4 regions of the Kitasatospora sp. NPDC001309 genome follow, and region 2 is predicted to be linked to each of the others. Evidence: riboswitches for the same ligand, from Rfam matches in the RefSeq annotation. Region 2 holds a riboswitch; each other region holds the start of a gene.

Region 1 (7,024 bases), on a different contig from region 2:
GATGGCGCAGGCCTCGTCCACCGCGATCCGCAGGTCCTCGATCTCGTCGAGGGTGAAGTCCAGCCGGGCGGCAAGCCCGGCCGTCGCTGTTCGCAGCACGGAGAGGTAGGCCCCTGCCGCGGGCAGCCGGACCTCCACGAAGTCCTGAACTCCGAGATCGCTGTCGATCTGGGACACCCTTGCCTCCTGGGTGACGCGCTGTGCTTGCTTGGTACCCCCGAGGGGGCGTCCTCCGCACCCGGTGCGGGAGTTACTCATGGTAAGGCATTGCGACGCAGGGTGGCAGGGGCTTTGCCCCTACTCCGTGCGTGGGTTCAACGCTTCCCGGCGGCCGTGAGTGCCTCATCGGTGAGCCGGTAGACCGTCCACCCGTTCATCGGCACCGCGCCGAGCGAGCGGTAGAAGTCGATCGAGGGCTGGTTCCAGTCCAGCACCGACCATTCGACCCGGGCGTAGCCGCGCTCGACGGCGATCCTCGCCAGCTCCAGCAGGAGCGCCTTGCCGTGGCCGCCGCCGCGGGCCTGCGGGCGGACGTAGAGGTCCTCCAGGTAGATCCCGTGGGTGCCGCGCCAGGTCGAGAAGTTGAGGAACCAGAGCGCGAAGCCGACCGGTTCGCCGGTGGCCGGGTCCTCCGCGATCAGGCCGAACAGCGCCGGGGCGGCGCCGAACAGCGCCTCGCGCAGCTGCTCCTCCGTGGCCACCGCCTCCTGGGGGGCCTTCTCGTACTCCGCGAGCTCACGGATCATGGCCAGGACGACGGGAACGTCGGTGACGACGGCGGTGCGGATCATGCCGCGAGCCTACTGCGCGGGCCCCGCCCGGGCCCAGGGCCGGAGCGGGGTCCGATCGTCGGTCGCGCCGGTCAGCGGGCCGGGACGGTGCGCAGGAACCCGGCCAGGGTGCTGATCGCGGCCGGGTTGCGCGGACTCTCGACCAGGTCGACGTAGTCCATGACGAAGATCCGGTCGTTCCTGATCGCGGCGACGTTCGCCAGCGGCGGGAAGGACTTGAGGAACGTCCGCTTCTCCTCGGCGCCCGGGGTCGCGTAGTTGTTGATCACGATCACCTCGGGGTCGCGCTGCACCACGCTCTCCCAGCCGGCGGTGACCCAGGTGTCCGCGAGGTCGCCCATGACGTTGGTCCCGCCGGCCTTCGCGATGATCTCGTTCGCGGCGGCGAACTTCCCGGCGGTGTACGGCTTGTCCTGCCCGCTGTCGTACAGGAAGACGGACGGGCGGCGCTCCGGCTGCGGCACGGCGGCGATGGTGGCCCTGGACTCGGCGATCAGCTTGTCCGCGCGGTCCTCGACGTCGAAGATCGCGCCCAGGTTGGCCAGGTCGGTGTAGAGCGCCTCCAGCGGGTCCATCACCCCGCGCTCGGAGCCCTTGCCGCTGCGGCAGGACTCGCTGAGCACGTAGGAGTCCACGCCGAGCGCCTTGAACGCCTGCGGAGTGACCCCGCTGCCCTCGTCGAAGCCGTAGTGCCAGCCGGCGAACACCAGGTCGGCCTTGGCGTCCAGGGCGATCTCCTTGGTGAGCACCTTCTTGGAGAGCCAGCTGGTCTGCCGGTAGCCGTCCTTCCAGGCCACCTTGTCGACCTGCCCCTTGTCGTCGGGCATCACGTAGCCGGCCATCCGGTCGGCGAGGCCGAGGGAGAGCATCAGTTCGGTGATGTTGACGTCGTTGGTCACCACCCGGGCGGGCTTCTGCGCGAAGGTGAGCCGCTCGCCGCAGTTCGTCACGGTCACCGGGTAGTGGCCGGAGGCGGTGGCGGCGCCGGGGCGGGGGGCGATCTCGGCGCCGCAGGCGGTCAGCCCGAGGGTGAGCAGGGCGGTGGCGGCAACGGCCTTGGTGCGCATACGGGTTCCTTCGGATCGGAACGGTCCCGGGGATTCGCGGGGGGTCAGGCGAGACGGTCGAACAGCAGCTGGAGGGCGCCGGTCCCGGGGTGGCGGACGGGGGTGGCCCGGACGCCGAACACCTCGGCCAGCAGTTCGGGGCGGAGCACCTCGTGGGGCTCGCCGGCGGCGACGATCCGGCCGGCCTCCAGCACGTACAGCCGGTCGCAGTGGCCCGCCGCCAGGTTGAGGTCGTGCAGGGCGGTGAGCACCGTCGGCCCGGCCTCGCGGGCGAGTGCCAGCACCTCCAACTGGTGGGCGATGTCGAGGTGGTTGGTGGGCTCGTCCAGCACCAGCAGGCGCGGTTCCTGGACGAGCGCGCGGGCGATCAGCACCCGCTGCTTCTCGCCGCCGGACAGGCTCGGGAAGGCGCGTTCGGCGAGGTGGTCGGCCCGGACCCGGCGCAGCGCGGCGGCGCAGCGCTCCCGGTCCCCGGCGGTCGGGCCGGCGGCGAGGCCGCGCCGGTGCGGCAGCCGGCCCATGGCGACCACCTCGGCCACCGTGAACTCGAACTCGGCGGGGTGCTCCTGGGTCAGCGCGGCCACCCGGCGGGCGGTGTCGCGGGCGGTGAGCGCGTGCAGGTCGTCGCCGCCCAGCCTGACGGTCCCGCCGGCCGGGCGCAGCACCCGGTAGACGCAGCGCAGCAGGGTCGACTTGCCGCTGCCGTTCGGGCCGATCAGTCCGATCACCTGCCCGGCGGCGGCCGTCAGGCTCACCTCGTGGACCAGCCGGGCGCCGGCCAGTTCCACCGAGACGCCGTCGACCCGCAGGTCCTCCGCGCCGGTCGAAGGGGTCGGGGCCGTCATCGCCGGCCTCCGAAGGCCTGGCCGCGGCGGCGCATCATCAGCAGGAAGGCGGGCACCCCGAGCACCGCGGTGAACACCCCGACGGGCAGTTCGGCGGGTGCCAGCAGGGTGCGGGAGGCGATGTCCACCCAGACCAGCAGCAGCGCCCCGGCGAGCGGCGCGATCGCCAGCACCCGGCGGTGCCCGGCGCCGACCAGCATCCGGGCCAGGTGCGGCATCAGCAGTCCGACGAAGCCGATCGCCCCGCTGACGGCGACCACGGTGCCGGTGACGGCGGCGGTGACCACGAACAGTTCCCGGCGCAGCCGGTCCGGGTCGACGCCGAGCGAGGCGGAGGTCTCGTCGCCCATCGCGAGCGCGTCCAACCGTCCGGCGGCGCAGGCCAGATAGGCCAGTCCGGCCAGGACGGTGGCGGCCGCGATCGGCACCGAGCCCCAGGTGGCGCCGCCGAGGCTGCCGAGCAGCCACATCATGGCGTCCCGGGCGGCCTCGGCGTGGTCGGCGGAGAAGACCATCAGGGTGGTCAGGGCGGAGAAGCCGTAGGAGAGCGCGGTGCCGGTGAGCACCAGCCGCAGCGGGGTGAGCCCGTACGCGGTGCGGGCGGCGAGGTAGACCAGCACCATGGCGAGCAGCGCGGAGCCGAACGCGGAGACCGAGATCGCCCACACCCCGAGCGAGGCGAAGGCGCCGAGCAGCAGGACGGCGTTGGCGCCGACGGCGGCGCCGGAGGAGATGCCCAGGACGAACGGGTCGGCGAGGGCGTTGCGCACCAGGGCCTGGACGGCGACCCCGGTGGCGGCGAGCCCGCCGCCGACCACGGCGGCCAGCAGGGTGCGCGGCAGCCGCAGCTCCCAGACGATCGCGTACGCCGCCGCGTCGCTCGCGTCCAGCCGTCCGCCGGTCAGCCCGGCGCCCAACAGTCGCAGGACGTCCGGGAGTTCGATTCCGGAGGCGCCGAGCGCGACGCCGCAGACCAGGGAGAGCAGCAGGGCGGCGGCGAGGCCGAGGGCGAGCGGGAGGGTCGGTATTCGGCGAACGGGGTCACTCACGGGCGGGCGTGCCTTGCCTCGGGCCGCGGGTGTGCCGGGGCGGGCGCCGGCCGGGGTCGGGCCCGGGCGCCTTCCCCTCGCAGTCCACGGCGAGTTGTCGGGAGTTCAGCGGCCGGGGGCGATCGGGCTGGCCCGGCCCCGGGACCGCGGGCCGTGCTCACCGTTGCGGGTCAGCGCCGGATTCTCACCGGACTTCCCCCTCGGACGCCCTGGCAGCATAACAGCCACTCAGGGTAGGCAACCCTTACCGGGGTCCGTTCCCGGGGCGGGGGCACGGGAACGCACGACCGCCCCCGTCCGACGGTGCGGACGGGGGCGGCCGGGTGGCGACGCGTCAGGCTCAGGCCTGCTTGGTCTCCCAGAAGATCTTGTCGACCTCGGCGATCAGGTCCAGCAGGGCCTGGCCGGTGGCCGGGTCGGTGGACGCCTTGGCGGCCGAGGCGGCCTTCAGGGTGTCGTTGATCAGCTGGTGCAGCTGCGGGTACTTCTCGAAGTGCGGGGCCTTGAAGTAGTCGCTCCACAGCACCGAGATGTGGTGCTTGACGGCCTCGGCGCGCTGCTCCTTGATGATGATGGCGCGGGCGCGGAAGTGCGGGTCCTCGTTGGCCTGGTACTTCTCCTGGGTGGCCTTGACCGACTCGGCCTCCAGCTTGGCCTGGGCGGGGTCGTAGACACCGCACGGCAGGTCGCAGTGGGCGTGAGCAGTGGCACGCGGTGCAAACAGACGAGAGAACATGGGAGTCCTTCCTTAGATCGTCTTCCCGCGCCCGAGATTACCCTTCCGGCCTCCGGGTTTCGCGGCCGGGCGGTGGGCCTAGGGCGAAAGACGGACCCGGAACCGGGGTAATCCGGACATCGAACGGATGACGGTCCGTACGGCAGACTGGGGCGGTCGGTCCGGGAGGAGGAGCCATGGCGCGGAGCGCGGAGCCGCAGGGCGGCGGGCAGGGCGGCGCGGTGCCGTTCGGGCTGGTCGACGTGACGGGCCCGTCGATGGTCCCGACCCTGCGCGAGGGCGACCGGCTGCTGGTCCGCTACGGGGCGCCGATCCGGCCCGGCGCGGTGGTGCTGTTCCGGCACCCGTTCCAGCAGGACCTGCTGGTGGTGAAGCGGGCCGCCGAGCGCCGCCCGAAGGGCTGGTGGCTGCTGTCCGACAACCGTCCGGTGGACAGCGACAGCCGCAGCTACGGCCCGGTCCCGGACGAGCTGGTGCTCGGCCGGGTGCTGCTGCGGCTGCGGCCGAGCCCCGCCTGGCTGGCGCCGGGCCGCGGGCTGGAGCGGCTGCTGCTCGGCCCCCGGCTGGCCCGGGTGCCGGGCCTGGCCCGGCGGTTCGGGGTCTTCGTCGACGAGCTCTGAGCCCCGGCCGGCTACTGCCCGGTGCCCAGCGCGGCCTCGGCCTCCAGCCGCTTGCGGGCCCGGTACGCGGCGACGTTGGCGCGGGTCGCGCAGCGGTCGGAGCAGTAGCGGCGGGAGCGGTTGGTCGAGGTGTCCAGGTAGGCGTTGCGGCACGGCGCGGCCTGGCAGATGCCGAGCCGGTCGGCGCCCAGTTCGGTGAGGTGCACGGCCAGGCCCATGCAGGCGACGGCGCTGAAGTGCGCGGTGGCGGTGGGCGAGTTGTCGGCCAGGTGCAGGTGCCAGCGCGGCCGGCCGGCGTCGTCCAGGTAGTCGTGCCCGGAGACCAGCGGGCTGACGGGGTACTCCATCAGCAGGCTGTTCAGCAGGTCGACGGACCGGATCTCGTCCCCCTCGGCGGCGGCCTCGAACACTCCGCGCAGCCTGGTCCGCACCGCCCGCAGCCGGGGCACGTCGGACTCGTCGGCCAGCGCGGCGGCGCGGGAGGAGTCGGAGAAGAGGGCGCGCACGGCGTCCACCGAGGTCAGCGTGTCGGTGCCGCGCTCGGGTTCCTCGGTGTTCACCAGCCGAACGGCGAGGTCGGCGTACGAGGCGAGCTCCACGGCGGTCCTTCCAGTGGTTGCGTAACGGGCCCGGATGGTTCCGGTAACGGGCTGGGCGCTTCCAGCCTATTACCCGGCTGGGGAAAACGTCGGCGCCCGGCAGGAAGTCGTCTGCCGGGCGCCGACCGTACGGGCTCAGAGGACCTTGGAGAGGAAGGCCCTGGTGCGCTCGTGCTGGGGGTTGGTGAGCACCTCGCGGGGGTTGCCGGACTCGACCACCACACCGCCGTCCATGAACACCAGGGCGTCGCCGACCTCGCGGGCGAAGCCCATCTCGTGGGTCACGACCACCATCGTCATGCCCTCCTCGGCCAGGCCGCGCATGACGTCCAGGACGTCGCCGACCAGCTCCGGGTCGAGCGCCGAGGTGGGCTCGTCGAAGAGCATCAGCTTGGGCTTCATGGCCAGCGCGCGGGCGATCGCCACGCGCTGCTGCTGGCCGCCGGACAGCTGCGAGGGGTAGTTCTTCGCCTTGTCGGCGAGGCCGACCCGCTCCAGCAGGGCCATCGCGCGCTCCCGGGCCTCGGCCCTGCTCTCGCGCTTGACCTGGACCGGCGCCTCGATGACGTTCTCCATCGCGGTCATGTGCGGGAACAGGTTGAAGCGCTGGAAGACCATGCCGATGTCGCGCCGCTTGACGGCGACCTCGCGGTCCTTGAGCTCGTGGAGCTTGTCGCCCTTCTGCCGGTAGCCGACCAGTTCGCCGTCCACCCAGAGGCGGCCGCCGTTGATCTTCTCCAGGTGGTTGATGCACCGCAGGAAGGTCGACTTGCCGGAGCCGGACGGGCCGATGAGGCAGAACACCTCGCCCTGCTTGACCTCCAGGTCGATGCCCTTGAGCACCTCGACCATTCCGTAGGACTTGTGCACGTTCTCGGCCCGGACCATCGGCTCACCGGTGGACGCGGAGTCGGTGGGGGTCTTGCTCAGATCGGTCATACGTGACCACCTCCCTCGAGCCCCGGGACGACGTCGGCGGTGGTCTTCGGGGCGGGCTTCCCGGCGAACAGGCCCCGCAGTCGCTGCAGCGGGGTGGGCGGGAGGGTGCGGTTGGAACCTCGGGCGTAGTGGCGCTCGATGTAGTACTGGCCGATGGTCAGCACCGAGGTGAAGAACAGGTACCAGAGGCTGACCACGATCAGCAGCGGGATGTTCTGGTAGTTCCGGGAGTAGATGACCTGGCCGGCCCGGAAGATCTCCTCCAGGGAGATCACGGAGACCAGCGAGGTGGTCTTGAGCATCGAGATGGTCTCGTTGCCGGTCGGCGGGATGATCACCCGCATGGCCTGCGGCAGGACGATCCGCCGCATGGTCTGG
Region 2 (7,024 bases):
CGTCGAGCATCGCCAGTGAGCGGCACAGGTTCCGCAGGTCAGCGATGGAGGGGAGTTGGCGAGCTACGTCATGGACAGCCACGTGCTCATCCAACCGGATGCCCCTGACATCCAGAACCTCTGCGGTTCCACGGCTGAGTTCCAGCTGTGAGCCCGACGTTCAGCCTTCGCCGTCCCCGTAGCGGAACGGTTCGATCGTCCAGGGCAGGCCGGGCCCGTTCCGGTAGGCCGCGAAGCCGGGCGGCAGGGTCGCGGTCTCGGAGATGGAGGCATCCCCCTCCACCAGGCAGGCGAGGCAGTACAGCCCGCTGGCGTCCGGGAGGTTCGGATCGTTGACACTGTCCCCGATCAGCCAGTCGCCGTCGCTGTCGTGGACGACCACGAGCGCCGGCAGGCGTCCTTCCCCGACGGTCCGTTGGACCACGGCGCCGAGATCGGGCGGAAACCGCCCGTCGGGGAACGGAAACGGCGCCTGTCGGACCACTGGGTGGGAGGTGTTGTGCATGGCGTCAGTATGGCGATACTTCGAAACGGGATATCGCGCGGGTGACCGGAGAAGCGACGTCAGCGGGCGATCGAGATCGCGAAGGGTGTGAATCCGCTGGAGCGGATGACGTGCGGGACGAAGAGGATCGCGGCCTCGGTGGCGCGGGCGGTCCGGATTCCGCCGAGGTCGGTGATCCATTCCTTCCGCCAGCCGAGGTCGGTGAGCAGGTCGCCGACGGTCTGCTTGGCCTGCGGGTCCTCGCCGGAGAGGAACGCGGTCGGGGGCCGGGTGAGTGTGGCCGGCGCGGTCATCACCGGGAAGAGCATGGTGTTGAGGGTCTTGACGACGCGCGTTTCGGGGAGTGCTTCCTGGAGTTGCTCGGCGAGGCTCGATCCGGGGTAGAGCAGGTCGGCGGGCAGTCCGTCCGGCCCGTCGGTGGTGGCGTTGGAGACGTCGACGAGGATCGTGCCGCGCAGTTCCTCGCGCAGGGCGATGAGCCGGTCCAGCGAGCCGGCGCCCGGGGTGGCGTTGATGACGATCCCGGCTGTCCGGGCGGCTTCGGCGGCGGCGCCCGGCGTGCGGTCTGCTACGGCCACCTGGTGCCCGGCCCGGGTGAGGGCGGCGGCGAGGTTGCCGCCGACGCGGCCGGTTCCGAGAACGGCGATCGTGGTCATGATGATGTGGTCCTTCCGTGTGTGCGGTAGTGGTGCGGGTCAGCGGGAGAGCGTGGCGACGGCCTCGGCGTGGATGCCGGGCGCGGCGGCCAGGAAGCTCCCGCTCTGCGGGGTCCAGGGGCGGCCCTCGGCGTCGGAGATCCGTCCACCGGCCTCGGTGACGAGCAGTGCCCCGGGCAGCAGGTCTGCGCGGGCGCCGGCGAACTGCCAGAAGGCGTCGATGCGGCCGGCGGCCACGTTCGCCAGGTGCAGGGTCGCGGGCACGGCGGTGCGGACGACGAGCGCGTCGAAGAGCATCGCGGTGATCGAGGAGCCGACGCGCCGTACGACCGTCTCGTCCTCGTCCGGCCGGGCCTGGCTGGTGGCCACGATGCCCAGGCCGAGGTCCGCGGTGGGGGAGACGTGGAGCGGCCGTCCGTCGAGGTGGGCTCCCGCGCCGGTGAGCGCGGTGTAGGTCTCGCCGGTCAACGGCAGGTGGACCACGGTGAGCACCGGCCGGTTGTCGCGGACGAGGGTGGCGGTCACCGCCCACTCCGGCAGGGCGTGCAGGTGGTTGACGTTGCCTTCGGCCGGATCCACGACCCACCACTCGCCGGGCGGCAGCGCCCCGCCGTCCAGCTCGTCCTCCACCCAGCGGGCGTCCGGGCGCAGGTGGGTGAGCCGGGGGCGCAGGATGGCGAGGGCCGTGTCGTCGTTGGCGGCGAGCGCGTGCATCAGCTCTTCGCGGGTCCGGTGGTGGACCACCTCGCCGAAGCGCTCGCGCAGCGCCGAACCCGCCTCGCGGACGGCGTTCGCGGTGCGGGTGAGCAGGTCGGCGTCCGAGGAGGCGACGTCGGTGGTCCGAGGCGTTTCGGACATGGTGGTACTCCTGTCTGAGGAGGGGTGTCGAGGCCGGTCGAGAGCCGCGCGACAGCCGGTCGAGGGCCGGTCGAGGGCCGAACTGCGCTTTGCTTCCTGCGCTTTCGCCTCAACGGTAGACAGCCCGGTGATTGACTTCAAATGCATGTCAAGCACGTCTAGAGTGACTCGCATGCAATTGGATCTGAACCTGCTCGCCGCGCTCGACGCGCTGCTGGAGGAGGGCAGTGTGGCCGGGGCGGCGGCGCGCCTGCATGTCACCGCCCCCGCGATGAGCCGGAGTCTGGGCCGGATCCGGCGCACGACCGGGGACCAGATCCTGGTGCGCACCGGCCGCACGATGACCCCGACGCCGTACGCGATCGCGGTGCGGGCTCAGGTGCACGAGCTGTTGCACCAGGTTCAGGGCGTGCTGGCACCGAGCCGTGAACTCGATCTGGCAACGCTGGAGCGCACCTTCACGCTCCGCTGGCACGACTCCCTGGTCGCCCTGAGCGGCCCCGCACTGCTCGCGGCCGTGCGCGAAGAGGCGCCGGGCGTGCGCTTGCGCTTCGTCGCGGAATCGAGCGTCGACACCCCGGAGTTGCGGCGCGGCGAGGTCGACCTGGAGGCGAACGCCAACCGGCCGAGCGCACCGGACGTCCGCGCCGAGAACGTGGGCGAGTCCCGTCTCGTCGTCGTGGTGAGGCGGGGGCACCCCCTCACCCGTGGCGGGACCGTCACCGCGGAGCGGTACGCCGCCGCCGAGCACGTCACCGTCTCGCGACGCGGAAACCTCGGCAACGCCCTCGACGACGCCCTCGCCGGGCTCGGCCTCACCCGCCGCGTGGTGGCGACCGCGCCCACGGAGGCGGCCGCGGTGGGGTTCGCGCGCGGCTCCGATCTCGTGATCACCGTTCCCGAGGCCACCACCCGGTCCGCGGTCGCCGACCTCGGCCTGGTCGTGCTCCCCCTCCCGCTCGAACTACCCTCGGCGAAGGTGTACTTGTCGTGGCATCAGCGCTACGACACCGACCAGGCCCACGCCTGGCTGCGCGGTCTGGCGCGAACCGCGCTGGCCACGGGCGGAGCGTCGTCGTAGTCGGCGCCGCCCGGCCGCCCCACCGTACGGTGCTTCAGGAGGCCGTCGCGGGGACGAGGTGGTCGAGCCCCTGCGCGCTGCCCGTCGCGGCCTCGATCGAGCGCGGCAGCATGACGTTCTCGTAGGCGCGGACGGCGTCGTCGACGCCGGATTCGGCGGCGAGGGCGTGGGCGAGGTCGGCGCCGTCGAGCATGGCGAGGTTGGCGCCCAGCCCGACGGGTGGCATCAGGTGCGCGGCGTCGCCGAGCAGTGTGACGCCGGGGACGTGCTCCCAGGTGTGCGCGGCGGGCAGGACGAACAGGGACCGGTGGACGAACCCGCGGTCGCTGTTGCGCAGGAGGTAGCGCAGGCTCTCGTCCCAGTCGTCGAACAGCGTCAACAGATGTTCCTGCACGGCCCGTTGGTCGCCGAGGTCGACACCGGCGGCCTCGTGCCAGTCCTCGGGCGCGCGGAGCGCGATGTAGGCGCGGATGTGGCCGTTGCTGTTGCGCTGGGCGACCAAGGACCGTCCGGCGCCCTTCGCCAGCATCGATCCGTTGCCGACCAGCCGGGCGAGGTCGGGATGGCGGGTGTCGCAGTCGTCGAATCCGGCCTCGACGAAGGTGACGCCGGTGTAGGCGGGTACGGCGGGTGACAGGGCCGGGCGCACCCGGGACCAGGCGCCGTCGGCACCGACCACCAGGTCGAAGTCCTCGGCGGTGCCGTCGCCGTAGTGCAGCCGGCAGGTGCCGTCCGCCAGCGGGGTGACGCCGGTGACGGCACGGTCCCACCGCACCGTGCCCTCGGTGAGCGAGTCCAGGAGCAGACCGCGCAGCTGGCCTCGGTCGATCTCCGGTCGGCCGCCGTCGGCGGAGGGCCCCTGCTGTGCCAGGAGGGTGGCGGTGGCGAAGTCGAGCACGCGCCACTCGTCTCCTTCGGGGCGGGCGAGGGCGTGGAACCGGTCGAGGAGCCCCGCCGCACCGAGCGCGGCCTGCCCGGTGCCGGGATGCATGTCGAGGGAGCCGCCCTGCGGGCGGGAAGCGGCGGATGCCTCGCGTTCGAGGACGGTGACGGAGCGGCCGTGCTGCTGGAGGACTCGGGCGCAGGTGAGGCCGCCGAGGCCGGCGCCGACGATGGCGATGCGGGGATCACGGGCAGAGTGCATGGAAGTGCCCCTCGGGAGGTGGGTCGGTCGCCGGGTGGCCCGGCGCATCACCAAGAAACCACACTCGCTCAATAAGTGCAATGACTACACTTTTGCAGCGAATGCACTTCGCGGTACGGTGGGCGGGTGACCGAACCGACCGGGCGCCGCGAGCGCAAGAAGGCCCAGACCCGCCAGTCCCTGGCCGACGCCGCACTCGAACTCTTCCTCGAACGCGGCTACGACCAGGTCGGCGTCAAGGACGTCGCCGACCACGCCGACGTCTCGGTGACCACCCTGTTCAAACACTTCTCCGGCAAGGAAGCCCTGGTCTTCGACCAGGACGACGAACTGGAGGCAGAACTCGTCGCTGCCGTGCGCGACCGCGCCCCCGGCACGTCGATCCCCCGGGCCCTCCGCGAGCACATGCTGCGGAAGCAGACCCAGCTCGCCGTCCACGCCACCGACCCGCGGTTCGCCGACTTCACGCGCCTGGTGCAGGAGACCCCCGCACTGTGCGACTACGCCCAGCGCATGTGGACGCGCCACGAAGCGGCCCTGGCCAGGGCCGTCGCCGAGGCGGTGGGCGCGCCCGAGGACGACGTCAGCTGCGCCGCCCTGGCCCGCTTCGCCCTGGAGGCCCGCAGCCTCGTCCTGCGGCACGCCGACCCGCGCCGAGCCGCCGACGAGGCCTTCGCGCTGCTCGAACACGGCTGGGCGGCCGCCCACCCGGGCACCTGACCGGTCCGCCGGCCGCCGGCCGCTCCGCTGCGCGTGGTGGCGCTGCGCGCCGCGTGGGCCACTCCTCACGCCTGCCGGGCGCCGTGGTGTCGCGCTCGAACCCTTGACCGGATCTTTTCCGTATCGCCATGATGGGCCGTCAAGTTGTGACTCCGCCCTCGGGGGAAGTCCGGTTCGAGTCCGGCGCTGACCCGCAACGGTAGGCCTCCGACTCCGCGTCGGTGGCGAGCCCGAGTACCCGTCGGCGGAGGTGTGTCGTCCACTCCTCCCGTCGTGGTCTGCGGGCCGGAGCTCAGAGGGCTGCCCGGTGCGTCGCCGAGGCCCTCCGGGCCCCTGTGTGCGGGCCCGGAAAGGTCTCCATGCCCGCGCTCCGCCGCACCCTCGGTCTGCTCGCGATACCCGCCCTCGCCCTTGCCGCCGCGCTCCCGGCGGCCACCGCCGCGAGTGCCGCGCCCGCCGCCCCGACCTCGTCCGGGACGTTCCGCCCCGACGCCGCCGCGGGCGGCTGGCTGGCCCGCCAGCTCGTCGGCGGCGACCACTTCGAGTCCGTCTTCAACGGGACCGCCTACCCCGACCAGGGCCTGACCATCGACGCCGTGCTGGCCTTCGCGGCCTCGCGCAGCTCCGACGACGCCGCCGCGAAGGCCACCGCCTGGCTGGCGAAGCCCGAGGTCATCAGCGGCTACCTCGGCGATGGCACCACCGAGGCCTATGCGGGCGCGACCGCCAAGCTGCTGCTCGCCGTCGAGGTCCGCGGCGGGGACCCGACGGCCTTCGGCGGCGTCGACCTGCCGGCCCGGCTGCGCTCGCTGCAGACCGCCGGAGGCCGCTTCTCCGACCGCTCCCAGTGGGGCGACTACAGCAACGCCTTCGGCCAGTCCCTCGCCCTGATCGCCCTGCACCGCACGCCCGGTGACGCCCCGGCGGCGGCCGTCGACTTCCTGGCGAACAGCCAGTGCGCGGACGGCGGCTTCCCGGTCTCCTTCGGCCAGGCCGCCTGCACCAGCGACCCCGACGCCACCGCGCTCGCCGTCCAGGCCCTCGCCGCCACCGGTCGCGCCGCCAAGGCGAACACGGGACTCGGCTGGCTCACCGCCCACCAGAACGGCGACGGCGGGTTCGCGGCCGCCGGGGCGACCGCCTCCAACGCCAACACCACCGGCCTGGCCACCCAGGCGCTGTTCTCCGGCGGGCGCCTGGCCGCCGGGTTCAAGGGCTGGAGCCGGCTGGTCAAGTTCCAGCAGGACTGCTCCGCCGACCAGGCGGTCCGCGGCGCCGTCGCCTACGACGCGAGCGGTTTCAACGCGGGCAACGGCGCCCGGGCCACGGCACAGGCCGTCCTCGGCCTCGCGGGCACCCCGCTGGCCACGCTGTCCGCCGCCGGTGCACGCCCCGGCGCCCCTACCCTCGCCTGCCCGGCCACGGACACGGCCAGGGACACGGCCACGCCCACGGCCGTGCGCTGAACGAGCCTGACTCCAGGAGGATTTCACCGATGACCGACACCTTCACCGCGGTCCGCCCGGCCCGCCGTGCCCGCCCGGCCCGCCGTACGCTCGGGTCGATCGCCGCTGCGGCGGCCCTCACGGCCGGCCTGCTCGGCGTCTCCGCCGTCCAGGCCCCGCAGGCGCGGGCGGACGCCTGCACCGGCACCACCGGGGTCACCGTCGTGGTCGACTTCACCGCCGTCGGCGGCGGCGTCCAGACCGGCTGTGCGCCCGGCGACCCGGCCAGCGGCCTGGCCGCGCTGACCGGGGCCGGTTTCTCGTACTCCTTCCACCCGCGCTTCCCGGGCTTCGTCTGCACGATCAACGCCCTGCCGACGACCTGCACCAACCCGACCGGCAGCGCCTACTGGTCGTACTGGCACGCCCAGCACGGCGGCCCCTGGTCGTACAGCAACCTGGGCGCGGGCAGCTACAACCCGGCACCCGGCGACGTCGAGGGCTGGTCCTTCGGCGCCGGTGCCCAGCCGGGCATCACCGCGCCCTGAACCGCGTCCTGAACCGCGTCCTGAACCGCGGACGCCGACCGGTGCCCCGGCTCCTCTCCCGGGAGGG
Region 3 (7,024 bases), on a different contig from region 2:
CTGGTGGTCGACGACGACGACCGCAACCTGTACGCGATCACCAGCATCCTGGAACTGCACGGGATGCGGGTCCTCCAGGCCGAGAACGGGCGCGCCGCCCTGGAGTCGCTGACCGCCCACCCCGGCATCGACGTCATCCTGATGGACGTGATGATGCCCGAGATGGACGGGTACACGGCCACCGCGGCGATCCGCGCGATGCCCGAGCACGAGGGGCTGCCGATCATCGCCGTGACCGCCAAGGCGATGCTCGGCGACCGGGAGAAGAGCCTGGCCGCAGGGGCGAGCGACTACATCACCAAGCCGGTGGACGCGGACGAGGTGATCAACCGGATCACCCACCACCTCACCCGGTAGCCGCCGTCCGGAGCCGCCGTCCACGACCCAGGAGCCCACCACCGTGCAGCACCCACCGGAGCAGCCCGCAGCCGATCGCGCTCGGGCGGCGGACCCGGCCACCGTCCTGCCCAGGGTCGGCGCCCAGCGCACCCCGGCCGGTCCGCAGCCGGTCGGCGACGCAGCCCCGCCCGGCGAGGCGTCCCCGTCGTACGGTCCGGAACCGACGGCCCGCCCGGCAGCCCCGGGCGGCCCGGACCCGGACCCGGACCCGGACCCGGACCCGGACCCGACGGCGACCGCCATGGGCCGGCTCGCCAGCACGGTGGAGTGGCTGCGCCGGGAACTCGACCAGGCCCAGGCCGACTCGGCGGGCCGCGCCGTGGTCGAGCTGGCCGTCGGCGTCCTGGTGGAACGGCTGCGCTGCGGCCCCACCGAGGCCGCCCGCCAGCTGGAGGGCCTCGCCGAGCAGGCCGGGGTGACCACCCTGGCGCTGGCCGCCGACCTGGTCAACCAGGTCGCGGCCGACCGGATCTCCGCACTCGCCCGCGACTTCGTCGCCGGTACGGCCGTCCGTACCACGGACCCGGTCGCCCGCCGGCTGCGCAGCATCGAGGCCGACACTGTCGCGGGCGGCGACGCCGAGAGCGCGGCCCGCTCCATGCTGGAGCACGCCCTGCGGCCGCTCGGCGTGGCCGCGGTGGCCGTCTGGGCCGCCCATCCCGACCTCTCGCTCTCCCTCGCGGGCAGCGCCGGGTTCCAGCCGGAGGAGGCCCGCCGCTGGCGCCACGTACCCCCGGGCGTGCCCACGCCGGCCCGCCGGGCGCTGGACGAACGAGGCACCGTCGCCTACCCCGTGCTCGCCGACGCCTCGCTGCCCTCGATCGGCCAGCACGACGTCCGCGGCGGTCGGCTGGCCGTGCCGGCCGGGGTCGGCGGCCGGCTGATCGGCGTGCTGGAGCTCTGCTGGAACGAGGAACTCCCCGAGCGCTCCCAGCCCCTGCAACGGCAGTTCGAGGCGCTCGCCGAGGTGGCCGCCGCCACCCTGGAGTCCTGGGACGGACGGGAGTTCTCCGCCACCGATCCCGCGGACGCCCAGTTCGACGAACTGCGGCAGCTGGCCGACGGACTGTTCGACCCCTGCCTGGTCCTGCGGCTCGCCCCGGACCACGACGGACTCCCGCCCCGGTTCGTGATCCGGCACGTCAACCCGTCCTTCGCGGACTTCGCCGGCCGGCCGACGGTGGCCATCGTGGGTCGCCGACTGCTGGAGGCCTACCCGCTGGCGGCCGCACCGGGCGGTCTGGCCGAGATGGTCGAGCACGTCTTCGCCACCGGCGAGCCCTTCCGTACCCAGGACATGCGGCTGGCCGCCCTGGTCGACGGGGTGCCGCTGACCGCCCGGGCCCAGGTGGGCATCAGCCGGCACGGCACCCACCTGGTGGTCGTCTGGCGGCTCGACGACGGTACCCCGCGGGTCGCCCGACTGCTCCAGCACGCCCAACGCCTCGGCCGCATCGGCGGCTTCGAGGAGAACCTGGCGACCCGTCGGATCGACTGGAACGAAACCCTGTTCGAGCTGCACGGGCTCGCGCCGACCGACCGGCCGATCGCCCTCGACCAGCTCGCCGAGCACGCCCACCCGGACGACCGGCAGACCATCGGCCGCTTCCTGCGGACGCTGCTGCACCACCGGCGGCCCGCCTCCACCGCCTTCCGCCTCCAGCGCGCCGACGGGGTCACCCGGCACATCCGGGTGGTGGCGGAACCGGTGCACGACCCGGACAGCGGACTGCGCGTGGTCCGCGGCGCCTACCAGGACATCTCCGCCCAGCACTGGACCGAGGTCGCCCTGGCCGCCACCCGCGACCAGCTCGCCCAGAGCGAGCAGCAGGCCGCCGAGCGCAGCCGCCTCGCCCTCCAGCTCCAGCACGCCATCATGCCGCCCGCCCGGGGGCCGCTGGACCTTCACGACCTGCACGTGGCGGTGCGCTACCGCCCCGCCGAGAAGGACCACCTGGTCGGCGGCGACTGGTACGACGCCCTCGTGCTGCCCACCGGCGACGTCCTGATCTGCGTCGGCGACGTCGCCGGGCACGGCATCGAGGCAGCCACCGGCATGGTCGCGTTGCGCAACGCCCTGCGCGGCCTGGCCGCCACCGGTGCCGGACCGGGCCAACTGCTCAACTGGCTGAACAGCGTGACCCACCACCTCACGGACAACGTGACCGCCACCGCCGTCTGCGGGCTCTACGAACCCGCCACCCGGCGGCTGCGCTGGGCCCGCGCTGGCCACCCGCCACCGGTCCTGCTGCGCGAGGGCCGGGCGCGGACCCTCCCGCAGCTCGGCGGGATCCTGCTCGGCGCCGTCGACCAGGCGGACTACCAGGAGGAGGAGATCGTGCTCCGGCCCGGGGACACCCTGGTGATGTACACCGACGGGCTGATCGAGCGCCGCGACGAGTCCCTCCAGGCGTCGCTGAGCAACCTGACGACCCTCGCCGAGCGGGCGCACCGGCTGGCCGCCGAGGGTGGGGACGGCCTCGAGGGGCACCTGGACCACCTGTTGCAGTACAGCGGTGCCGACACCGACGACGACACCTGCCTGGTCGGGGTGGCGGTCGGCTGACCCGGGCCGTCGCAGCGGCCGGAGGCTGACCCCGGTCGCAGGCCGAGGTCGTCGGAGGCTGACGTCGTCTCATCATGTGGACGGTTGTGCGGTTCTCCGGCCGGAAAGCGGCGGGCTGCCCGTAGGGTGGCGGGTGCAGCTGGTTCGCCCCGTCCGCCAGGCGGGGTGTCGTAAGAGGGAACCCGGTGACGCCTTTCAACTGGCCAGTCCGGGACTGCCCCGCAGCGGTGAGTGGGAACGACCGCCGTCATACGCACTGGGCCCGGTTCGGGTCTGGGAAGCGACGGCCAGTAGGTGCCGGTCCTTGAGGAGGACGGGCGGGCCCGCGAGTCCGAAGACCTGCCACTGCCCGGGTGCGACCGTTCGCGCCCGGCCATCCGGTGACCTCGAGGGCGGGTCGGCGACCACACCTGGCGGAGCCGTACCCGTGTGCGGGGGCCCGTCCGGTCCGTCGTCCCTTCGCGTCCTCGTCCCCGTCGCCGGGCACTTGAGGAACCAGACTCGCGAAGGAGAGTCCCTTGACCACGAAGTCCGCAGCCGCGGCGACCCTCGCCACCGCCCACGGCTACCCCCGCCAGGGGCGGGGCCGGGAGTTGAAGAAGGCGATCGAGGGGTACTGGAAGGGCGCCGTCACCGCCGAGGTGCTGCTGGCCACCGCCGCCGACCTGCGCCGGGGGAACTGGCAGCAGCTCGCCGACTCCGGCATCGAGGAGGTCCCGACCGGCGACTTCTCGCTCTACGACCACGTCCTGGACACCACCGTGGCGGTCGGCGCGATCCCGCCGCGGCACCGGGCGGCGGTCGACGCCGACCCGCTGGACGGCTACTTCGCCATGGCGCGCGGCAACCAGGACGTCGCTCCGCTGGAGATGACCAAGTGGTTCGACACCAACTACCACTACCTCGTCCCGGAGCTGGGGCCGGACACCGCCTTCGCCGCGAACCCGGCCAAGGCCGTCGCCGAGCTCAAGGAGGCGCTCGCGCTCGGGCACGGCGCCCGTCCGGTGCTGGTCGGGCCGGTCAGCTACCTGCTGCTCGCCAAGCCGGCGCCGGGGGTGGCCCCCGACTTCCAGCCGATCACCCTGCTGGACCGGCTGCTGCCCGTCTACGCGGAACTGCTCGCGGCGCTCCGGGCCGCCGGCGCGGAGTGGGTGCAGCTGGACGAGCCCGCGCTGGTCCAGGACCGGACCCCGGTCGAGCTGAACTCCGCCGCCCGGGCCTACCGCGAGCTGGGCGCGCCGACCGAGCGCCCCAAGCTGCTGGTGGCGAGCTACTTCGACCGCCTCGGCGACGCCCTGGCGGTGCTGGCCAAGGCCCCGGTGGAGGGCCTGGCGCTGGACTTCACCGGACCGGCCGCCGCCAACCTGGCGGACCTCGCCGCCGTCGGCGGGCTGCCCGGCAAGCGCCTGGTCGCCGGGGTGATCGACGGCCGCAACATCTGGATCAACGACCTGGGCGCCTCGCTGGCCACCCTGGCCACCCTGCTCGGGCTCGCCGACCGGGTCGACGTCGCGCCCTCCTGCTCGCTGCTGCACGTGCCGATCGACGCCACCCTCGAACGCGACATCGACCCGCAGATCGCCCGCTGGCTCGCCTTCGCCAAGCAGAAGGCCACCGAGACCGCGCTGCTGGCCCGCGCCCTGCGCGAGGGCACCGGCGCGATCACCGCCGAACTCGCCGCCAACCGCGCCGACCTGGCCTCCCGCGCCACCTCGCCGATCACCCGCGACCCGGCCGTACGCGCCCGCACCGCGGCCGTCACCCCGGGCGACGCCCGGCGCGCCCAGCCCTACCCCGTACGGGCCGCGGCCCAGCGGGCCCGGCTCGCACTGCCGCTGCTGCCGACCACCACCATCGGCTCCTTCCCGCAGACCACCGAACTGCGCGTCGCCCGGGCCGACCTGACCGCCGGGCGGATCGACGCCGCCGCGTACCGGGAGCGGATGGAGGCGGAGGTCCGCGAGGTGGTCGCCTACCAGGAGAAGGCCGGCCTGGACGTCCTGGTGCACGGCGAGCCCGAGCGCAACGACATGGTCCAGTACTTCGCCGAGCAGCTCACCGGCTACCTGGCCACCCGGCACGGCTGGGTGCAGTCCTACGGCACCCGCTACGTCCGGCCGCCGGTCCTGGCCGGGGACATCTCCCGCCCGCAGCCGATGACCGTCGACTGGTTCCGCTACGCCCAGGACCTGACCGACCGCCCGGTCAAGGGCATGCTCACCGGCCCGGTCACCATGCTCGCCTGGTCCTTCGTCCGCGACGACCAGCCGCTCGCCGACACCGCCCGGCAGGTGGCCCTCGCCCTGCGCGACGAGGTCGCCGACCTGGAGGCCGCGGGCGCCGCCGTCGTCCAGGTCGACGAACCGGCCCTGCGCGAGACCCTGCCGCTGCGCGCCGCCGGCCGCCCGGCCTACCTGGACTGGGCCACCGAGGCCTTCCGGCTGGCCACCTCGGGCGTGCGCGCCGACACCCAGGTGCACACCCACATGTGCTACGCCGAGTTCGGCGCGATCATGACCGCGATCGACGAACTCGACGCCGACGTGATCTCCCTGGAGGCGACCCGTTCGCACATGGAGGTCGCCGGGGAACTGGCCTCCGCCGGGTACCCGCGCGAGGTCGGCCCGGGTGTCTGGGACATCCACTCCCCGCGGGTGCCGAGCACCGAGGAGGCCGTCGAGCTGCTGCGGGCCGGACTGGCGGCGATCCCCGCCGAGCGGCTCTGGGTCAACCCCGACTGCGGCCTCAAGACCCGCGGCTGGCCCGAGACCCGCGCCTCGCTGGACAGCCTGGTCGCCGCCGCCCGCCGCCTGCGGGCCGAACTCGCGGGCTGATCGGGCGGGTTGATCAGATGGGCTGATCAGGCGGGCCGATCGGACGGGTTCGGGGGCGGGCGCGGCACGGCTGCCGGGCCCGCCCCCGTGGGGTGGTCAGCCCGCGCGCTGGGTGCGGGCCAGGGTGCTCGCCTCGGTGCGGCGGTCCGGGGAGGCCACGTCCACCGGGGTGCCGGCGCCCGCGCCGGGGCGTTCGGCCCAGCCGCGCAGGCGGTCGGCGAGCCGGTTCACCCGGCGGTCCTGCGGGCCGAGGGCGAGGTAGAACAGCGACTCGTCCACCTCGTCGTCGTCCCCGCCCCAGCGCACCACGCCCTGGCAGTCGGCGAGGATGTCGCGCAGCACCAGTTCCTGGTGGGCGAAGAGGCCGCCCTTGGCCGAGGCGCCGGGGCGGATGCGGACGGCGGTGCCGGAGGCGAGGTTCGACTCCGGCAGTGCCGTCCGCAGGCCGCCGATCTCCTGCCAGCCGAGCAGGTCGCCGTCGGGGAGTTCCTCCACCTCGTAGTGGAAGCGCCGGATCAGGTGGACGAGGATCTCCTCGACGTCGCCGATCCGGAGGTCGACCGAGAGCCCGGTGCCGGCGACCTGGCGGGTCCAGACGGTGGAGACGTGGTTGGCCTCCTTCTCGATCGTCCAGCCGTTGGCGCTGGTGGGGAGCTTCCGTTCGGTGAGTTCGGGGAGCCCGGGAGCCTGCGGCGGGGTGGTGCCCGGGGCGGCCGAGGCCGTGCCCGGGAGCAGGGCGGCCGTGGCCGCGGCCGCGCCGAGGACGGCGGCGCCCCGGACGGCGGTCCGTCGGGTGACGGTGCGCCGGGTGACGGTGGTCTGCACGTTTTCCAACTCTCTTTCTCCTACAGGACGACGATGAGCACGAAGGTGGGCACCAGGGTCAGCAGGACGCTGGTCGGCCAGTACACCGCGCGGCGGCCGTGCGGGGCGGTGCGGCGCCGCAGGGCGCGGTTGGCGAACCACCACAGGACGGCGGAGCCGAGCACCAGGGGGCCGGGCAGCAGCAGCCACGGCAGGACACCGTCGTTCTCCGTCGGCTCACGGCTGGTCCAACCGAGCGCGGCGAGCGGCCAGTTGGCGGCGAAGTAGTAGAGCAGCCAGACCGGGACGATGCCGGGCACCCCCAGCAGGAGGTTCACGACGGCGGCGGTGGGGGAGTAGTCCCGGGGCCGTTCGGCGTCCGCCGGGGCAGCGGAGCTCACTTGGTGCGGGAGAGCAGGTT
Region 4 (7,024 bases), on a different contig from region 2:
GACCGGCAGGGCCAGCCGGGTGTCCGCCTGCTGTTCCATGAAGGCCACCCGCTGGGCCCGGCGGCGGGCCGTGAGCGTGTGGAGATCCGCCCCGTCCAGGAGGACGCGCCCCGCGGACGGCCGGGTGAGTCCGGCGACCGCGCGCAGCAGGGTGGTCTTCCCGGCGCCGTTGGGTCCGAGCAGGCCGGTGACCCGGCCGGGGGCGAACGCGAGCGAGACCGCGTCGAGCAGGGTCGCGCCGCCGGCGCGCACGCCGAGTCCCTCCGCGCGCAGCTCGGCGGCGGGCGGCGCGGTCACAGCGTTCCCCCGTCGGCCCGGCCCTGGCGCCACAGCAGCCAGGCGAAGAAGGGCGCTCCGAGCCCGGCCGTGACGACGCCGACCGGGATCTCCCGGTCGGGGAGGACCGAGCGGGCCAGGACGTCGCTGCCCACCAGGAGGGACGCGCCCACCAGTGCCGATACGGGCAGCAGGAGGGCGTGGCGCGGGCCGCAGACGAGGCGGACCACGTGCGGGACGACCAGGCCGAGGAACCCGATGACCCCGGTGTTGGCGACCAGGCAGGCCGTCACCAGCGCGGCGGTGGCGATGAGGACCCACCGGGTGCGCTCGACGTGGACGCCGAGGGAGCGGGCGGAGGTCTCGCCGAAGGCGAAGGCGTCCAGGTCGCGGGCCGAGGAGGCCAGCACCATGACGCCGATCAGGGCGACCGCGGCCAGGAAGACGGCGGTGGGCCACCGTACGCCGGCGACCGAGCCCAGCGTCCACTCCATGACACCGCGCGCCGCGTCGCGGTCCCCGAGGACCAGCACGACGAACGAGGTGTACGCCCCGCACAGTTGGCCCACCGCGATGCCGGCGAGCACCGTCCGGGCGGTCGGCAGCGACCGGGTGCGCGCGCCGGCCAGCACCAGGACGACGACGGCGGTGAGCAGGGCGCCGGCGAAGGCCGCCGTCGCCACCGCGCCGGTGCCCACGGCGCCGGTCACGCCGACGCCGAGGACGATCACGGTCACCGCGCCGGCGGCGGCTCCGTCCGAGATCCCGAGCAGGAAGGGATCGGCCAGGTCGTTGCCGGTCAGGGTCTGCAGCACCGCGCCGCAGACCGCGAGTCCGGCGCCGGTGGCGGCCGCTCCCAGGACCCGGGGCAGCCGCAGCTGCCAGACGATCCGGTCGTCCAGCAGGGTGACCTGCGGGTCGGCGAGTCCGAGTCGGCGCGCCACGACCTCGATCACGGTCGGGAGCGGCTCGTGGTGTGAGCCGACGGCCAGGCCGAGGAGCACGGTGGCCAGCAGCAGGGCCGCACCGACGGCCAGGGCCGCCGTCGCGCGGCCCGGACCGGCGGGCCGCGCGACGGGGTGGGGTGCCGTGGTCATGAAGCCGGGCGCAGCGCGCTCAGCCCCGCCGAGACCCGGGCGGCCCCGTCGGCGAGCCGCACGCCGGGAGTCGACTCCGAGAACGGCACCACCACGAAGGCCTTGCGCCGCACGGCGCCGAGCTTGCTCAGCACCGGGTCGTGCTCCAGGTAGTCGATCTTGGACTGGGCGGTGTCCCAGCCGGCGTCCGCGAGCACGATGGCGTCCGGGTCGGCCGCGACGACCTTCTCCCAGCTCACGTTCTGCCAGCCGCCGGGCAGGTCCGCGAAGACGTTGCGGGCGCCCACGGCGTCGAGCACCAGCTGGGGGCCGCCGTGGCCGGCGCCGACGAAGGGCGACTTGGTGTCCGAGTCGTACCACAGGACCTTCAGGTCCTTGCCCGCGGCCGTCGTCGTGAACCCGGCGAGCTGCTGCTCCTGCTGGTGCTGGATCGCGGCGGCCCGCTCCGGTACGCCGAAGACCTGGGCGACGTCGTGCAGTTCGCCCCACGCGGCCTGCCACGTCGTCGGCGGCACCTGGCTCTTGTCCGAGCAGCCGAACGGGGACAGGTACGACGCTACGCCCTGGCCGCGCAGGTCCTCCCGGGTGCCCGCGACCTTGTCGGTGAACGCGCTGGCGTAGGAGGCGTACAGGAAGTCGGGGCGGGCGGTGAGGAGCTTCTCCTTCGTCGGGTACTTCGCGGAGAGCACCGGGACGGAGTCGTAGGCCGCCTTCCACTTCTCCGGGACGGCATCGTCGAGGTAGGCGGTACCGGCCATGCGGGACTCCAGGCCGAGGGCCAGAGCCACCTCGGTGGCCCCCTCGTTGAGCGTCACCAGCCGTTCGGGCGGCGTGCCGACCGTCACGGTGGTCCCGCAGTTCTCCACGCTGACCGGCGCGGCACCTGCGGACGTCCCGCCGGGCGCGGCGGGCACGGGGGCGCCCGTGCAGGCGCCGAGCGTGCCGAGGAACAGGACGGCGGCGACCGCCCGGCCGACACGTATCGGACCTGTGGGACGTATGGGATGTACGGAGCAAATGGATCGGAACGGACGCGGCTGACCGCTGGGCACGTGTTCTCCAAAACCCTCGTGGAACATGTCGTGCCGTGGCCGGTCTCCTGGCTTCCGCATCGACGTGCCGCGGCCGACCTTCCCGGGCGGCTCCTTCGAGCCCGCCCAGTGGCCCTGACCGCTGGGCGAGCCGGTCAGCGAGGGCCGCGGAACTCCGCGGCAACAGTGGCGAGGGCCGCACCGGACTCAGACCGGTTTCCCGAACACCACGGCGATCGCACGGTATCAGGCGTGGTCAGGGCGGCGGAGTCCGGCTCAGGGTGACGGCCCGACAGCGACGGCCCGCCGCGCGGGGGGCGCGGCGGGCCGGGTTCCTCGGAGCGGGCGGTCGTCAGCCGTGCGTCACGCACTTGTTGGTGCTGTTGGACCACAGGCCCTGGAGGTCGAAGGTGCCGGTGCTCAGGGTGACGTAGGCGTCGAGGTTCTCGCACTCGTCGCCGATCTCACCGCCGCCGCCGTTCCAGCCGATGCTGGGCCAGAAGTCGGTGACCGTCTCCGCGTACTCGTGGGTCTCGGTGGACTCGATGCCGGAGAGCAGCCGCCCGTCGGTGAAGGTGGTGCAGGCGCCCGCCCCGTTGTCCGGGATGTACGGCAGGTTGGTGTAGGCCAGGGTGCCGTAGGAGCTGCTGGTCTTGTCGTGCCAGGCGCAGAAGCCGGAGTTGGGGAAGCCGTCCGGGTGGGTGCCGGTGGGGGAGACCACCACGTACTGGGCGTTGAGGTTGGGCGCCTGGGTGGTGTTGCCGAAGTGGGCGGCGGCCTTGCCCGCCTCGGCGGCGATCTGGGCGGCGGTGGCGTTGGCCGGGGTGGCGGCGGCGTTGTCGAACCAGACGCCGGCCAGCGGGGAGGACGCCGGGTGCTGGACGTGGGTGCCCTTGGTGCCGCAGGTGGTGGTGCCCCTGGCGACGCCCTCGCAGTACTGGCTGAGGATGGTGCCCCAGGTGTCCTGGCTGCCGTAGAGGCCCTTGAACATGTTCTGCATGTCGGGGGCGACCCCGGCTGGGTCGGAGGACCACTGCGAGCCCCAGAACACCAGGTACACCTTGGGAGTGGGGGAGACCACGCCCTGGGTCGCGGCGGAGCGGACCGACAGGGTGTTGCCGGAGGTCGCGGTCGGGCTCTTGGCGGTGGTGCCGGGGTGGAGCGGCTTGGCCCCGAAGTGGGCGGCGGCCGGGGCGGGTTGGGCCTCGGCGCCGGCGGCCAGGGCGGTGGTGCCGAAGGCGGCCAGGGCCAGCGCCGTGAGGGTGTGGGCGGCGGCCTTGAGGGGGGTGCGCATGTGTCTGCTCCCGGGTGTGAGGGTGTGGGAGGTTCGTCCGTACAGGCCTGCGGACCGGCCGGCCCGCGGGTTGAGCCCGGACACCACATCAACTCGGCCGTCCGTCCGTCCAGATGGTGGACGCGGGGCGGGGAACCCTTTGCCGTGCTCATACCAAGGCCTTGTCGCGCCGCCAGGGGCGGGGTGGGGGCGGGAGCGGGACCGGCGGCGACGGTGGGGGCGGTGCGACCGTAGGTCGGTACACGTCGAAGTCCCGGACCGGATTACGGTCGGGAACTTCGGCCATTCTCCCGGGATTCACCGGGAGTTCCGCTATTCCAACGTGCGGACGGCCTTCGGTGGTTCAATTCCCGGTGTGTTGGGATGCGAACGCCCGCGTGCACTGGCGTCCGTGGACGCGGAACAGCCCGCCGGCGGGGCCGGCGGGCTGTGGCGATCGAGTCCGGGTCAGCTAGGGCCTGTCCGGCGGATCTTGCCAGGCGCGCGACGCCGGGCATCCCGCCTGGACGCACGCCCGAATCGCCCAAGTACGTCCAGTACGAGGCCGACTCGGGCGCACGCCCAGCCGGGCGCCCAACGCCGCGCGCTGATCTGCCAAGATCCGCCGGACAGGCCCTAGGCCGAGGTCAGCGCGGCTTCTTGAAACCCAGGGTCGTGGCGTCCTTCTTGGTGTAGATGGTGCCGTCCGTGTCCTTGCTGAAGTCGCCGACCTTGGCGGCCGTGGGCGGGGTGTAGCGCTTGGGCAGCTGGATGTTCTTGGCCATGGTTCTCTCCTCTGCATCGAGGCCGAAGCCTGTGGATGGCGTGACTCCATTGGGACCGCTGGCCGCCGGGAGTGTCCAGTCGCATCGTCAGATCCGGCCAATGACGGGGAAATTCACGTTTCCGCAGGTGGATCGCGGACGGAACGTCTTTCGGCCGGATCGGCCGGAACAGTAGTTGGGACACAGAAGTGAACTGTGGCAACAGGAGTGTCCATGCCAAACGCTTTCTTGACGACGTTCGAATGTGATGGAACGACAATCATCCTGCTTCTTTCGGTGGGTGAATGGCGTGATCCATGGGGGAAGTGGACCTTGCCCGGTTGTGTCGCCTTCCCCCGGTGGTGCACGGTTCCGGAGAACCGGCGGCACCCACGCCGCCGTGACACCTGGGGGTGGGCTCGTGCAGTCGCTCAACGACCACCTGGTGGTCCTTCCGGACTCCCCGGACGGCGCCCGGGTCCATCGCCGACTCGGCGACACGGCACCACGGTCCGTCGCCCACGCGTCCGGACGGCCCTGGCTGGCCGGGTCGTGGTCGCCGGAGGACCTGGTGGTGTCCGAGGCCGGCCCCGTCCGGGTCGCGGTCCACGGGCTGAGCCCGGTCGGGCAGGACCGCCTCGACGCCCTCACCCGCACGGTGCGCGAACTGTCCGACCTGGACGCGCTCGCCCGCAGCCTCCCCGGCAACACCCATGTGATCGCCTCGGCCCACGGCTGGGTGCGCTTCCAGGGCACCGTCACCGGCACCAGGGCGGTGTACACCGCCCTCGTGGACGGCGTGCCGATCGCCGCGGACCGGGCCGACGTGCTCGCCGGGCTCACCGGCGCCGAACCGGACGAGGACCTGATCGCCGCGAGCGTGACGTACGGCATGCTCTTCGCCCCGCTGGGCGAACGCAGTTGGTGGCGCGGCGTCCGGCAGGTCGCCCCCGACTCCTGCCTGCTGCTGCCCACCGCCGGCCCCGCCCGGGACGTCCGCTGGTGGCAGCCCCCGGAGCCCGACCTCCCGCTGGACCCCGGGGCCGCCGGAGTGCGCGAGCGGCTGCGCGAGGCGGTCGCCCTGCGCCGGCCCGACGGGCGGCTGTCGGCCGACCTCTCCGGCGGCATGGACTCCACCTCGCTGTGCTTCCTCGCCGCCGAACACCACCCCGACCTGCTGACCTTCTGCTGGACCGGCGGCAGCGCCATCAACGACGACCCGGTGTACGCCGCCCACGCCGCCCGCCTGCTGCCGGGCGCCCAGCACCTGAGCGTGCCGGACACCGACGCCCCGCCGGTGTTCTCCCCGCCGTACTGGGCGGTCGACACCGAGGCCCCGCGCGCCGCGACCCGCGGCATGAACGCCATCCGGTACGGGATCCGCCACCTCGTCGACCACGGCGCCACCCGGCACCTGGCCGGCCACGGCGCCGACGAACTGTTCACCGGCGGGGCCGCCTACCTGCGCACGCTCTTCCGCCACCGGCCGGTGACCGCCTGGCGCCAGCTCGGCGCCCACCGCGCCCTGAACAGCTGGCCGCTGCTGCCCAGCCTCGCCGGGCTGCTGCGCGGCGGAGACCTCGGCACCTGGTGGCGGCAGTGCGCCGACGACCTGGCCCGCACCGCCCCGCCGTCCCGGGGGCCCGCCCTCGGCTGGGGGGAGCGGCTCCCGGCCACACCCTGGGCCACCGGCGACGCGGTGCGCACCACCCAGCGGGTCTTCCACGAGGTCGCCGACCGGATCGTCCCGCTGGCCCGGGACCGGGGACAGCACGAGGCCCTCACCGCGCTGCGCAGCGCCGGCCCGGTGCTGCGCCTGGTCTGCCGCGAGTACACCGCCTCCGGGCTCCCGCTGGAACTGCCGTACCTGGACGACCGGGTGGTCGAGGCCGTGCTGGCCGTCCGGCCCCACGAGCGGTACAGCCCCTGGCAGTTCAAGCCCGTGCTGGCGACCGCGATGCGCGGGCTGGTGCCCGGGACGATCCTCGACCGGACCACCAAGGGCGACTGCGAGGAGCCCGTCGACCGCGCCCTCCAGGAACACGTCCCCGACCTGCTCGACCTGTTCGAGGACTCCCGGCTGGCGCACCTGGGCCTGATCGACCCGGACCGGCTCCGGACCACCCTGATCACACCCCCGCGCACCGAGGACGTCTGGTCCGCCCAACTGGAGGCCACGATCGGCGCCGAGCTGTGGTTGCGGGAGATCGCCGCCCGGCCCGGCGCGTTCGCCGCCCGCCCCGGCGCGCCCGCCGCATCGACCGAGCGGACCCTCAGCGGCACCGGCCGCCCCGGCCGCGCACCCCACCCCGAGGAGAATCCGTGACCAGCCCGCCCTACGCCCTCCGGGCCCGCACCCGGCTGCCCCTGCACCGGCGCCTGCTGCCGCTGGCCGCCGTGGCCGTCGCCCGGCCGCTGTCCACGCTGCGGCCCGACCGCCTCCAGGCCGTCCTCGGCGTCCTCAGTACCGGCGCCCGCCCGGGCACCGCCGCCCAGGCCTCCGAGGCCCGGGCCGCCGTCGTCGCCGTCAGCCTGCGCTGCGCCGTGCACAACTGCCTCCAACGCTCCATCGCCACCGCCCTG

Evidence for each region. A riboswitch is a leader RNA that binds a small molecule or an ion and turns the genes downstream of it on or off. The one in region 2 is predicted to bind cobalamin.
Region 1: it holds a riboswitch for cobalamin, as region 2 does, so the genes downstream of both, ACFY2K_RS02610 (FecCD family ABC transporter permease) here and ACFY2K_RS16900 (peptidase) in region 2, are expected to answer to the same signal.
Region 3: it holds a riboswitch for cobalamin, as region 2 does, so the genes downstream of both, metE (5-methyltetrahydropteroyltriglutamate--homocysteine S-methyltransferase) here and ACFY2K_RS16900 (peptidase) in region 2, are expected to answer to the same signal.
Region 4: it holds a riboswitch for cobalamin, as region 2 does, so the genes downstream of both, ACFY2K_RS34460 (ABC transporter substrate-binding protein) here and ACFY2K_RS16900 (peptidase) in region 2, are expected to answer to the same signal.

Annotation. Positions count from the first base shown of each region.
Region 1 is NZ_JBIAXC010000002.1:73,063-80,086, forward strand. Features, by position in the region: gene ACFY2K_RS02590 (anti-sigma regulatory factor) at 1-177, opposite strand, end outside; gene ACFY2K_RS02595 (GNAT family N-acetyltransferase) at 315-791, opposite strand; gene ACFY2K_RS02600 (ABC transporter substrate-binding protein) at 863-1,858, opposite strand; gene ACFY2K_RS02605 (ABC transporter ATP-binding protein) at 1,903-2,703, opposite strand; gene ACFY2K_RS02610 (FecCD family ABC transporter permease) at 2,700-3,752, opposite strand; cobalamin riboswitch at 3,848-3,993, opposite strand; gene sodN (superoxide dismutase, Ni) at 4,093-4,488, opposite strand; gene sodX (nickel-type superoxide dismutase maturation protease) at 4,665-5,108, shown strand; gene ACFY2K_RS02625 (CGNR zinc finger domain-containing protein) at 5,120-5,707, opposite strand; gene ACFY2K_RS02630 (amino acid ABC transporter ATP-binding protein) at 5,843-6,646, opposite strand; gene ACFY2K_RS02635 (amino acid ABC transporter permease) at 6,643-7,024, opposite strand, start outside.
Region 2 is NZ_JBIAXC010000014.1:93,292-100,315, reverse strand. Features, by position in the region: gene ACFY2K_RS16935 (hypothetical protein) at 1-82, opposite strand, end outside; gene ACFY2K_RS16930 (hypothetical protein) at 161-505, opposite strand; gene ACFY2K_RS16925 (NADPH-dependent F420 reductase) at 565-1,161, opposite strand; gene ACFY2K_RS16920 (inositol monophosphatase family protein) at 1,201-2,019, opposite strand; gene ACFY2K_RS16915 (LysR family transcriptional regulator) at 2,192-3,100, shown strand; gene ACFY2K_RS16910 (FAD-dependent oxidoreductase) at 3,135-4,244, opposite strand; gene ACFY2K_RS16905 (TetR/AcrR family transcriptional regulator) at 4,371-4,964, shown strand; cobalamin riboswitch at 5,077-5,225, shown strand; gene ACFY2K_RS16900 (peptidase) at 5,324-6,430, shown strand; gene ACFY2K_RS16895 (flagellar hook-length control protein FliK) at 6,460-6,957, shown strand.
Region 3 is NZ_JBIAXC010000026.1:54,026-61,049, forward strand. Features, by position in the region: gene ACFY2K_RS24775 (HAMP domain-containing protein) at 1-357, shown strand, start outside; gene ACFY2K_RS24780 (SpoIIE family protein phosphatase) at 401-2,965, shown strand; cobalamin riboswitch at 3,137-3,306, shown strand; gene metE (5-methyltetrahydropteroyltriglutamate--homocysteine S-methyltransferase) at 3,484-5,799, shown strand; gene ACFY2K_RS24790 (hypothetical protein) at 5,896-6,624, opposite strand; gene ACFY2K_RS24795 (hypothetical protein) at 6,645-7,004, opposite strand; gene ACFY2K_RS24800 (glycoside hydrolase domain-containing protein) at 7,001-7,024, opposite strand, start outside.
Region 4 is NZ_JBIAXC010000047.1:1,459-8,482, forward strand. Features, by position in the region: gene ACFY2K_RS34450 (ABC transporter ATP-binding protein) at 1-297, opposite strand, end outside; gene ACFY2K_RS34455 (FecCD family ABC transporter permease) at 294-1,373, opposite strand; gene ACFY2K_RS34460 (ABC transporter substrate-binding protein) at 1,370-2,287, opposite strand; cobalamin riboswitch at 2,445-2,651, opposite strand; gene ACFY2K_RS34465 (hypothetical protein) at 2,757-3,698, opposite strand; gene ACFY2K_RS34470 (hypothetical protein) at 4,325-4,462, opposite strand; gene ACFY2K_RS34475 (asparagine synthase-related protein) at 4,863-6,767, shown strand; gene ACFY2K_RS34480 (lasso peptide biosynthesis B2 protein) at 6,764-7,024, shown strand, end outside.